Rhizobium rhizoryzae: one gene and its partner. The protein of the gene in region 1 interacts with the protein of each later gene in a pairwise test. Links are inferred from orthologs where the notes say so. Each region holds a gene or a part of one and is shown on either strand. Other genes may lie near its edges.

Region 1 (5,333 bases):
GCTAAGAGGATTGGTAAGTTTTGCATGAATGCGCCCGACAGGCGGATAAGAAAAAGGGCCCGCGACATGGCGCGAGCCCTTAATCATCTGACCTTTCCGCTGAACTCAGGCAGCGGAACGAACGTTGGAGATAACACCGATGAGATCGTTGACGATCCGCTCGATCTGAGCGCGATCATCGCCCTCCGCCATGACACGGATGAGTGGCTCGGTGCCGGAAGGCCTGATAACCAGCCTGCCCTTTTTGCCGAGTTCTGCTTCTGCACTTTCGATCGCCTGACGCACGATGATATCCTCCAGCGGCTTACCTCCGGAAAAACGCACATTCTTCAGCAGTTGCGGAACTGGCTCGAACCGGCGGCACACTTCGCTGACCGGCTGCCCGAGACGCTTGACGCGCGCCAGCACCTGCAGCGCCGCCACAAGACCATCGCCAGTCGTCCCGAAATCGGACAGGACGATGTGGCCGGACTGTTCGCCGCCTACGTTGAAGTTGTTGTTGCGCATATGCTCGACCACATACCGGTCGCCCACCTTGGTCCGGGCCAGGTTGAGACCCTTTTTCTTCAGGAAGCGCTCCAGTCCCAGGTTCGACATCACGGTTGCGACAATCCCGCCGCCACGTAGCGTTTCGTCATCCAGCCAGCTTTCGGCGATGACGGCCATCAGCTGGTCGCCGTCGATGATCTGACCGTGTTCGTCGACGATGATCACGCGATCCGCATCGCCATCAAGAGCGATGCCGATATCGGCACGCACTTCATGCACCTTGCGACGCAAGGCGTCCGGGCTGGTGGAGCCGCAATCGAGGTTGATGTTCGTACCGTTCGGGGTGTTGCCGATCGTCACGACATCTGCGCCCAACTCCCACAGCGCCGTTGGCGCCACCTTGTAGGCCGCACCATTGGCACAATCGATGGCAATGCGCAGGCCGTTCAATGTGACGTCGCGTGGCAGCGTACGCTTCACGAATTCGATATAGCGATAGATATCGCCGTCCACGCGTTTGGCACGGCCAATCTCGTGCGGCTTGGCGAGCTGCGCATAGATATCCTTGTCGAGCAGGTCTTCAATCTCAAGCTCGAGCTCATCGGAAAGCTTGTAGCCATCCGGACCGAACAGCTTGATGCCATTGTCTTCGAAGGGATTGTGAGATGCGGAGATCATCACGCCGATATCGGCACGCAGAGAACGGGTCAGCATGGCGACGGCCGGCGTGGGGATCGGGCCGAGCAGGAAGACATCAAGCCCAGCAGCCGTGAAACCCGCCACCAGCGCGTTTTCCAGCATGTAGCCCGAAAGGCGCGTATCCTTGCCGATCACCACCCGGTGACGGTGATTGCCGCGGCGAAAAATCGTGCCGACTGCAATCCCGACCCGCATCGCCAGATCCGGCGTCATGGGAAACACATTCGATTGTCCGCGAATGCCATCGGTGCCAAAGTAACGGCGTGTCATGAATGCTCCTTGATGCCCTGCGCGGCATTTGCTGCGACTTTGTGAGCTGTGGCCGTCGAACGAAAAACGCGCGGCCACATACTGTGCTCATGCCATAGAATATCGGCTCAAACACATAAATTACCGTCAATCTGGATTATATAGCGTTACCAAATCATAAATTGCAGACAAAGAAGGGGCCGCTCTTTCGAGCAGCCCCCAATTTTCAACCTCTATACCAACCTCAGTGAGGCTGAGGCTCAAGACCGCTTTCAGGCTCTCCACCCTTCGGCTCGTCTTTCTTCGAACCAGTCTTCGGGACTGCGGAGCCACGAGCGTTCGGGCTGTCATCACCCATATCCCGGGCAGGCTTCTCACCACGGATGAGCGCCTTGATCTCTTCACCGGACAGGGTTTCGTATTCCAGCAAACCTTCGGCCAGTGTGACGAACGCGTCGTGTTTTTCGGTCAGAATGCGGCGTGCCTCGGTATAGGCCTCATCAATCAGACGACGAACTTCCGTATCGATCTTCTGGGCTGTCGCTTCCGACACATTCTTCGACTGCGAAACAGAATGACCAAGGAAGACTTCCTGCTGGTTTTCACCATAGGCGACCTGGCCGAGGATATCGGAGAAGCCCCACTGGGTTACCATCGCACGGGCAAGCTTGGTTGCCTGCTCGATATCGGATGACGCGCCGGAGGTGATGTTCTCCTTACCGAAGGTCAATTCTTCGGCAACACGGCCGCCCATCATGATGACGAGACGCGACACCATCCACTTGTAGCTCATGGAATAGCGGTCGCCTTCCGGCAACTGCATGACCATGCCGAGCGCACGGCCACGGGGAATGATTGTTGCCTTGTGCAGCGGGTCCGCCACCGGAACGTTGAGGGCCGTGATCGCGTGGCCGGCTTCGTGATAGGCGGTCAGCTTCTTTTCGGCTTCGGTCATGGCGGAGGAGCGGCGCTCCGCACCCATCATGATCTTGTCCTTGGCGTCTTCGAACTCCTGCATCGTCACGAGACGCTTGTTGCGGCGGGCCGCCATCAGCGCAGCTTCATTGACGAGGTTCATGAGATCGGCACCGGAGAAGCCGGGGGTACCACGCGCAAGCGTCTTCAGGTCGACATTCGGAGCCAGCGGCACATTGCGAGCATGAACCTTCAGGATGCGCTCGCGACCGACGATATCCGGGTTCGGCACGACCACCTGACGGTCAAAACGGCCTGGACGCAGCAGCGCGGGGTCGAGAACGTCGGGACGGTTGGTCGCGGCGATCAGGATGATGCCTTCATTTGCCTCGAAGCCGTCCATCTCGACCAGCAGCTGGTTGAGGGTCTGTTCGCGTTCGTCGTTACCGCCGCCGAGACCTGCGCCACGATGGCGACCGACCGCGTCGATTTCGTCGATGAAGATAATGCAAGGCGCGTTCTTCTTGGCCTGATCGAACATGTCGCGGACGCGGCTTGCGCCGACGCCGACGAACATTTCCACGAAGTCGGAGCCCGAAATCGTAAAGAACGGCACATTGGCTTCACCCGCGATGGCGCGCGCCAGAAGCGTCTTACCCGTGCCCGGAGGGCCGACGAGAAGAACACCGCGAGGAATACGACCGCCCAGACGCTGGAACTTCTGCGGATCGCGCAGGAATTCGACAATTTCTTCCAGATCCGACTTGGCTTCGTCCACGCCTGCCACGTCTTCGAATGTCACCCGGCCATGCGCTTCTGTCAGAAGCTTTGCCTTGGACTTTCCAAAGCCCATGGCGCCGCGCGAACCACCCTGCATCTGCCGCATGAAGAACAGCCAGACGCCGAGGATCAGCAGCATCGGCAGCAGCGTACCGATATAGCTCAGGAAGCCGGACGAGCCATCCGATTCCGGACGCGCCACAATCGTCACGTTCTTGGCCTGCAGGCGGTCGATCAGCGTGTCATCGATCACGGGCGAATAGGTCTGGAAACCGGTTCCGCTCTCGGTATAGGTTCCAAGCACGCGATTGCCTGTTACCACCACGTCACGCACGCGCCCTGCATCCACATCCCGAAGGAACTGCGAATACGGCACTTCCCGCGAACTCGTCTGAGTCGGCGAGGTCTGGAACATGCTGAACAGCGCGATCAGCAACAGGGCTATGATCGCCCAGAGGGCGAAATTACGAAAGTTTGGGTTCATCGAACTCCCCGGACATTGACAGCCTGCTTTAAGCCAGCTGCCTTTCTTGGTCCTTAACATAGGTTCCCGGCACGGCCTTGCCAAGGCAAGGCGGGCTCCAGATCATGTTTTCCGTATCAAATCGTTAAGTGGCGGGCGGGGAATGGTCGTCAAACCCATCAATTGCGCAAGACAATCGGCCAGTCCAAGGTCGAAATCCGCAAGAAATTGCCTGAAGGGCGCAAGAACAGGCGTGATTTGCACCTGCACATCCTTGAACTCCTGCGGCACTATGACATGGGGTAAAGACCGCCATGCTGCCCGCGCAATCAGCGTCGGTACATCAGGGTAGCTCCCGGTCGCCACGTCCCCCTGGCCCGGCAAGACGGTACAGGCAGCCGGAACATGCGAGACGATCTCGAAACGTCCGTCCCACAGTTCGCGCTGCCACATGGAAACCTGCATTTCGGGCAGGTCGCGGCTTTCTCGCGCCAGATAAAGACCGTCGTCCTTATTGTAGAGAAGCACGCGTCCCAGCGTTTCGCGAAAGCTTTCGCCGCGCAGATAGCGGCTCATGATGCGATCGAAGGGTTCGCTCGCCGGAAGATGTTCCCGCCCCCCGAGAACCGCGATCAGCGTTCCAATCGCATAGAACAACACCTCCGGTGGCGCAGAAAGTGCCCTGGCATCAAGCCGTGCAGCACTGGCCTGCCAGACCGTGGCCGATTGTCGAAGCAGACCGGCAGCCGCCTCGGAGACCGATCGCCGCCGGTTCTGCGCCAGATCGACAGCCGTTCTCCAGGCATCGGCCTTCGCATCCGACAGCCCGGCTAGAGCAAGACGAACCCGCACCCGTTCCGACCGCTCATCCGTATTGGAAGGATCATCGATCCAGCCCATGCCACGACGAAGCAGAAAATCACGGATCGCGTTGCGCCTTGTCTTGAGAAACGGACGGAACAACCAGAAACGGCCGTTGATGAGGACCGAGGATGACATCCCGGCGTCGCCACTGCGGCCCTCACGTGGCGCAGTTCCTTCCGGCTCCCGCCGTTCGGGATCCCGCGCCTGCCGCATGGTGATGGTCTCGATCTGGTCGTCCAGCGTATGGCCGGTCACGATAGCGGTAGCCTGAAGCTCTTCGGCAATCTGACAAAGCAGTTGATAGCGCGCAATACGGGCTGCGGAGGCGCGACCGGTTTCGGGCTTTTCACCGGTCCAAGCCTGAATCCGGTGTTCGACGGAAAACTGGTCGCAAAGGAGATTGACGGCCAAAGCCTCGTCTGCCGATTCCGGGCGCAGCTGGTGGTCTATGGTGGCGGCCAGGATGGTGATGCCGCTTTCATCCGGATCGCCCGCCGCCTCGCAAAGCGCCGTCAGAAGCCCCGTCGAATCGCTGCCGCCGGAAATGGCCACCAAAAGGCGCGCTGGCCTCTTCAACGACGCGAGAAAGAGATCGATCGCTTCGCCGGGAGACAGCAATTGAGTTGCTGCAGAAAGAATGGGATCCCCCTGAAATCAGCAGCTCAACCGCTTGAGCTCGCTTGCGACCTTTGTGGTCACGGGCTTGGAAGCAGATGGATAGCGCTTGCCAACTTCACGCAACGTTGCACAGGCTGTGTCGCGATTATCGAGAGCGGCCAGTGACATGCCAAGCTTCAAAAGCATTTCCGGCGCCTTGGGCGACGAACCATACGTTTGGTGTGCGTTGAGGAAGGTCTTGGCGGAATCGTTATAG
Region 2 (4,128 bases), 440 kb from region 1 along the record:
TCGCTATTGAATTACTGCTGTGCAGGCTGCGCCGGTGCCGCAGGCGGCACGCTTCCTGCGGTCGCGCCGGAGCTTTGGTTGAAGTACTTGAAGAACTGCGAGTCCGGGCTGAGAACCATCGTCGTTCCCTTGTCGCTCAGAGCAGCCGTATAGGCACGCATGGAGCGATAGAACTCGAAGAAGCCAGGATCGCGAGCGAAGGCTTCGCCAAAGATCCGGTTACGCTGCGCATCACCCTCACCGCGAATGATTTCCGCATCACGCTGGGCTTCCGACACAAGTTCGACCACCTGACGATCCGCGATGGCGCGACGGCGCTGGCCCTGTTCGTTACCACGGGCGCGGATCAGCTCCGCTTCGGCAAGACGTTCTGCCTTCATGCGCTGATAGGTCTGCTGCGAGACTTCACGCGTCAGATCCGTACGACGGATGCGAACATCGCGAATGTTCAAGCCGAGGCTTTCCGCAGCGGCCTGCAGATCGGCCCGGACCTCCTGCATCATCGCGGAACGTTCGTCGGAAAGCGCGGCGCTGAAGTTCCGCAAACCGTAGACACGGCGCAGAGCAGCATCGAGACGCGTACGTAGACGCGATTCGGCGGCGTTACGGTCACCGGATACGGTACCACGGAAGCGGCCAGCATCGGAGATCTGGTAGACCACGAAGGCATCGACTTCGTAGAAGGCACCACCGCGAACCTGAACGCGGATGTTGTCGATATCGAAGCGCAGCGCGCGGTTTTCGATATACTGCACGCGATCAGCATCCATGAAAGCGAAGGGCAGCTTGAAGTACAGGCCCGGTTGCGACTTCACCGACTGGATCTGACCGAAACGCACGACGATAGCCTGCTCGCGCTCGTTCACGACAAAGACGGATGAATAGGCAAGGAAAAGCACGAGGCCAAGTCCAATCAGGACGGCTGGGAGACGACTGGAGTTCATGGACGGCCTCCCTGGTTCGTGTTGGTCGTACCCGCATTCGGACGGATCATTTCATTGAGCGGCAAGTAGGGAACAACGCCCTGCTTGTCGTCCAGAATGATCTTGTTCGAGTTCTTCAGCACGTTTTCCATGGTCTCCAGGAAGATGCGCTCACGCGTCACATCCGGAGCAACCTTGTAGGCGTCGTAGATGGATACGAAGCGCTGTGCTTCACCGGTCGCCTCATTCACGACGCGATCCTTATAGGCTGAAGCCTCTTCGCGAACCTGTGCCGCCTGACCGCGTGCCTGACCAAGCTTCTGGTTGGCATACTGGTTGGCTTCTTCAACGAAACGATCTTCGTCCTGCTCGGCGCGCTGCACTTCTTCGAAGGCATCGGCAACCTCGCGCGGCGGCGCTGCATCTTCGATCGGCACCGCATTGATCGCAATACCGGAACCATAGGTATCCATGGTGCCCTGAATGATATCGCGAACCTCGGTGGAGATCTGTTCGCGCGCATTACGGAACACATCCTGTGCCGGGCGACGGCCAACGACTTCACGCATGGCGCTTTCAGCAACCTGCTGCAGCGTTGCGTTCGGGCTTTCAAGGTTGAAGAGATAGGCGCGCGGATCGGTGACCGTAAACAGCACCGAGAACTGCACGTTCACGATGTTCTGGTCGCCGGACAGCATCAGGCCTTCGGTAGAATTCGCGTTGCCACGCCCACCGATATTCTGCTGCTGCTCGGTAACCTTCACGATCTCGACCGTTTCCACGGGCCAGAAATGCCAGTGAAGGCCCGGACCTGAAACTTCGTCCTTCGGCTTTCCGAAGCGAAGCTCTACGCCGCGCTCATCCGGCTGAACCGTGTAGACCGATTGGAATGCCACAAATGCCAGAATGACGAGGAGAACGATTGCCAGCGCTCCACCGTTGAACCCGCCGGGCACTGCTCCGCGCAACCGGTCTTGGCTGCGACGAATAATGTCCTCCAGGTCCGGCGGTCCGCCGTTACCCCCTCCATTACCGCCGCCACCACCTCGGGGGCGATTGGGGCCTTGCCCCCAAGGCCCCTGATTATTGCCGCCGCCCCCCCAGGGACCGCCGCCATTCTGATTGCTCCAAGGCATCAAAACCTCTTTGTTCGTGAAACTCCCACCCTCGATCAACCGCGCCGGAACTTGCGGCAGCCGGGTCTTGCCCCGTTATAGGTATGCGCAACACCGCTTTCAACGCGCCAAGGGGTCACTTCGCAGTGTTTGGTAACGAAATGTTTCAAATGGCCGCAGCCCGACGTCGATAAACGGCAAAAACCGTTGGAAAATTGTCCTTCTCGCCTGCCGGAACCGGTTCTCTTTCCACACATTCGAATATGTGGTCATCAACCACTGGAAAGTACGTGTCGCCATCTTCGATCACCGCATCCACATGAGTGAGATACAGGCGATCGGCGAGCGGCAGGGCCTGCGCATAGATCTCGCCACCACCGATCACCGCTATTTCGCGGGCATTTGTCTCGACGGCAATCGCTTGCGCCCGCTGCAAAGCCTTGGCGAGCGAATCGACCGTTTCGACACCGTCCGCCGCATACGCAGGATCCCGTGTCACAACCACATGCGGACGCCCAGGCAACGGTCGTCCGCCGAAGCTCTCGAAGGTCTTGCGACCGACGATGACCGGATTTCCCAGCGTCATCGCCTTGAAGCGCTTTAGGTCGGTCGACAACTTCCACGGCATATCGCCGTTGCGACCAATCACCCTGTTGGTCGACACCGCCGCAATGAGAACGACCGGCCTTTTTGCGTCATCATCCATTACACGGCCACCTTGGCCTTGATATGCGGATGCGCCTCATAGCCGACCAGGTTGAAATCCTCGAACGTGAAGCCGAAGAGATCGGTCACGTCTGGATTGATCTCCATGCGCGGCAGCGGCTTTGGCTCGCGCTGCATCTGAATTTCTGCCTGCTCGAAATGGTTGGAATAGATGTGGGCATCACCCAGCGTATGGATGAACTCACCCGGCTTGTAGCCCGTAACCTGCGCCACCATCATCGTCAGAAGCGCGTAGGATGCGATGTTGAATGGAACGCCGAGGAAGATATCCGCAGAACGCTGATAAAGCTGACAGGAGAGCCGGTCCCCGGATACGTAGAACTGGAAAAGGCAATGACAGGGCGGAAGCGCCATGTCGTCCACCTGGGCAGGATTCCAGGCAGAAACGATGTGACGGCGTGAGTTCGGGTTCTTCCTGATCGCATCGACGAGATTGGCGATCTGGTCCACGTGCCCGCCATCCGGCTTTGGCCAGGAACGCCATTGATAGCCGTAGACCGGACCCAGATTACCCTGCTCATCTGCCCATTCGTCCCAGATCGAAACACCGTTTTCCTTCAGATAGGCAATGTTCGTATCGCCCTTCAGGAACCACAGCAATTCGTGGATAATGGAACGCAGATGCAGTTTCTTTGTCGTGACGATCGGAAACCCATCCGCAAGATCGAAACGCATCTGATAGCCGAAAACGGAGCGCGTGCCAGTTCCGGTCCGGTCTCCACGGTCGGTTCCGGTTTCCATGACATGGCGAAGAAGGTCGAGATACTGTTTCATGACAGGCCTGTAGATTCTGCTGGAGCGCAATTATAGGCCCGAAGGCCGCAAACGATAGTGCTCGCGGGTCTTATCCACGCTGCTTTGCCAATTGTATGAAGGGAATGCACAATCTCCCCTTTTCATCGCGCAGAGAAACACCTATATCAGCTTCGCCGGGGCTTGCTCCGGCTATGGCGATAAATGGTCGGTGTAATAAACCTATTGGACCCGGGGGCGGTACCCGGCGCCTCCACCAAAAACCGGTCGGCAAGTGAGTATGTCTCAGACCGGCTTTTGATGGGGGCGAAATAGGATCGACAAGGGCGTAAAGATCGTACTTTTGCTCGGCATGATACCGCCGTTATCGGGTCACAAGTGTAGTTGCAAACGACAACAACGCTAAGGGTTACGCTCTCGCTGCCTAATGGCGGTGCGGGAAACCCGCTCCAAGTCCTCTAGGTTAGCCCCTTGAGGCGGGGTCCGAAGGCACCTGGCAACAGAAGCCTTCACCTTCCCGCTTCACGTGTTTTTCGCTATCTTCGTCATGACTCGTCTCACCGGGGCTTCCGCACGGAAACTTGCTGGCTTATAACGGGCAGACAAATCGC

The links. The genes of interacting proteins can lie anywhere in the genome.
Region 2: the proteins of ftsH (region 1) and hflK interact in binary tests that used the Escherichia coli proteins (3 or more experiments, as listed by UniProt). The link is inferred for Rhizobium rhizoryzae from one-to-one orthologs.

What each region holds. Positions count from the first base shown.
Region 1 is NZ_CP049250.1:1,838,016-1,843,348, reverse strand. Bases 1,150-4,105 are described here. They hold ftsH (ATP-dependent zinc metalloprotease FtsH), read right to left. Parts: upstream 3,617-4,105; coding sequence 1,682-3,616; downstream 1,150-1,681. Other genes in these bases: tilS (tRNA lysidine(34) synthetase TilS), read right to left, coding at 3,719-4,105; glmM (phosphoglucosamine mutase), read right to left, coding at 1,150-1,458. Outside these bases: more of glmM, read right to left, coding at 106-1,149; more of tilS, read right to left, coding at 4,106-5,077; tol-pal system protein YbgF, read right to left, coding at 5,114-5,333. UniProt on the Escherichia coli protein: Acts as a processive, ATP-dependent zinc metallopeptidase for both cytoplasmic and membrane proteins. Plays a role in the quality control of integral membrane proteins.
Region 2 is NZ_CP049250.1:2,278,565-2,282,692, reverse strand. What follows is about bases 1-2,940. They hold hflK (FtsH protease activity modulator HflK), read right to left. Parts: upstream 2,060-2,940; coding sequence 941-2,059; downstream 1-940. Other genes in these bases: G6N80_RS16840 (thymidylate synthase), read right to left, coding at 2,744-2,940; G6N80_RS16845 (dihydrofolate reductase), read right to left, coding at 2,205-2,744; hflC (protease modulator HflC), read right to left, coding at 12-944. Outside these bases: more of G6N80_RS16840, read right to left, coding at 2,941-3,538.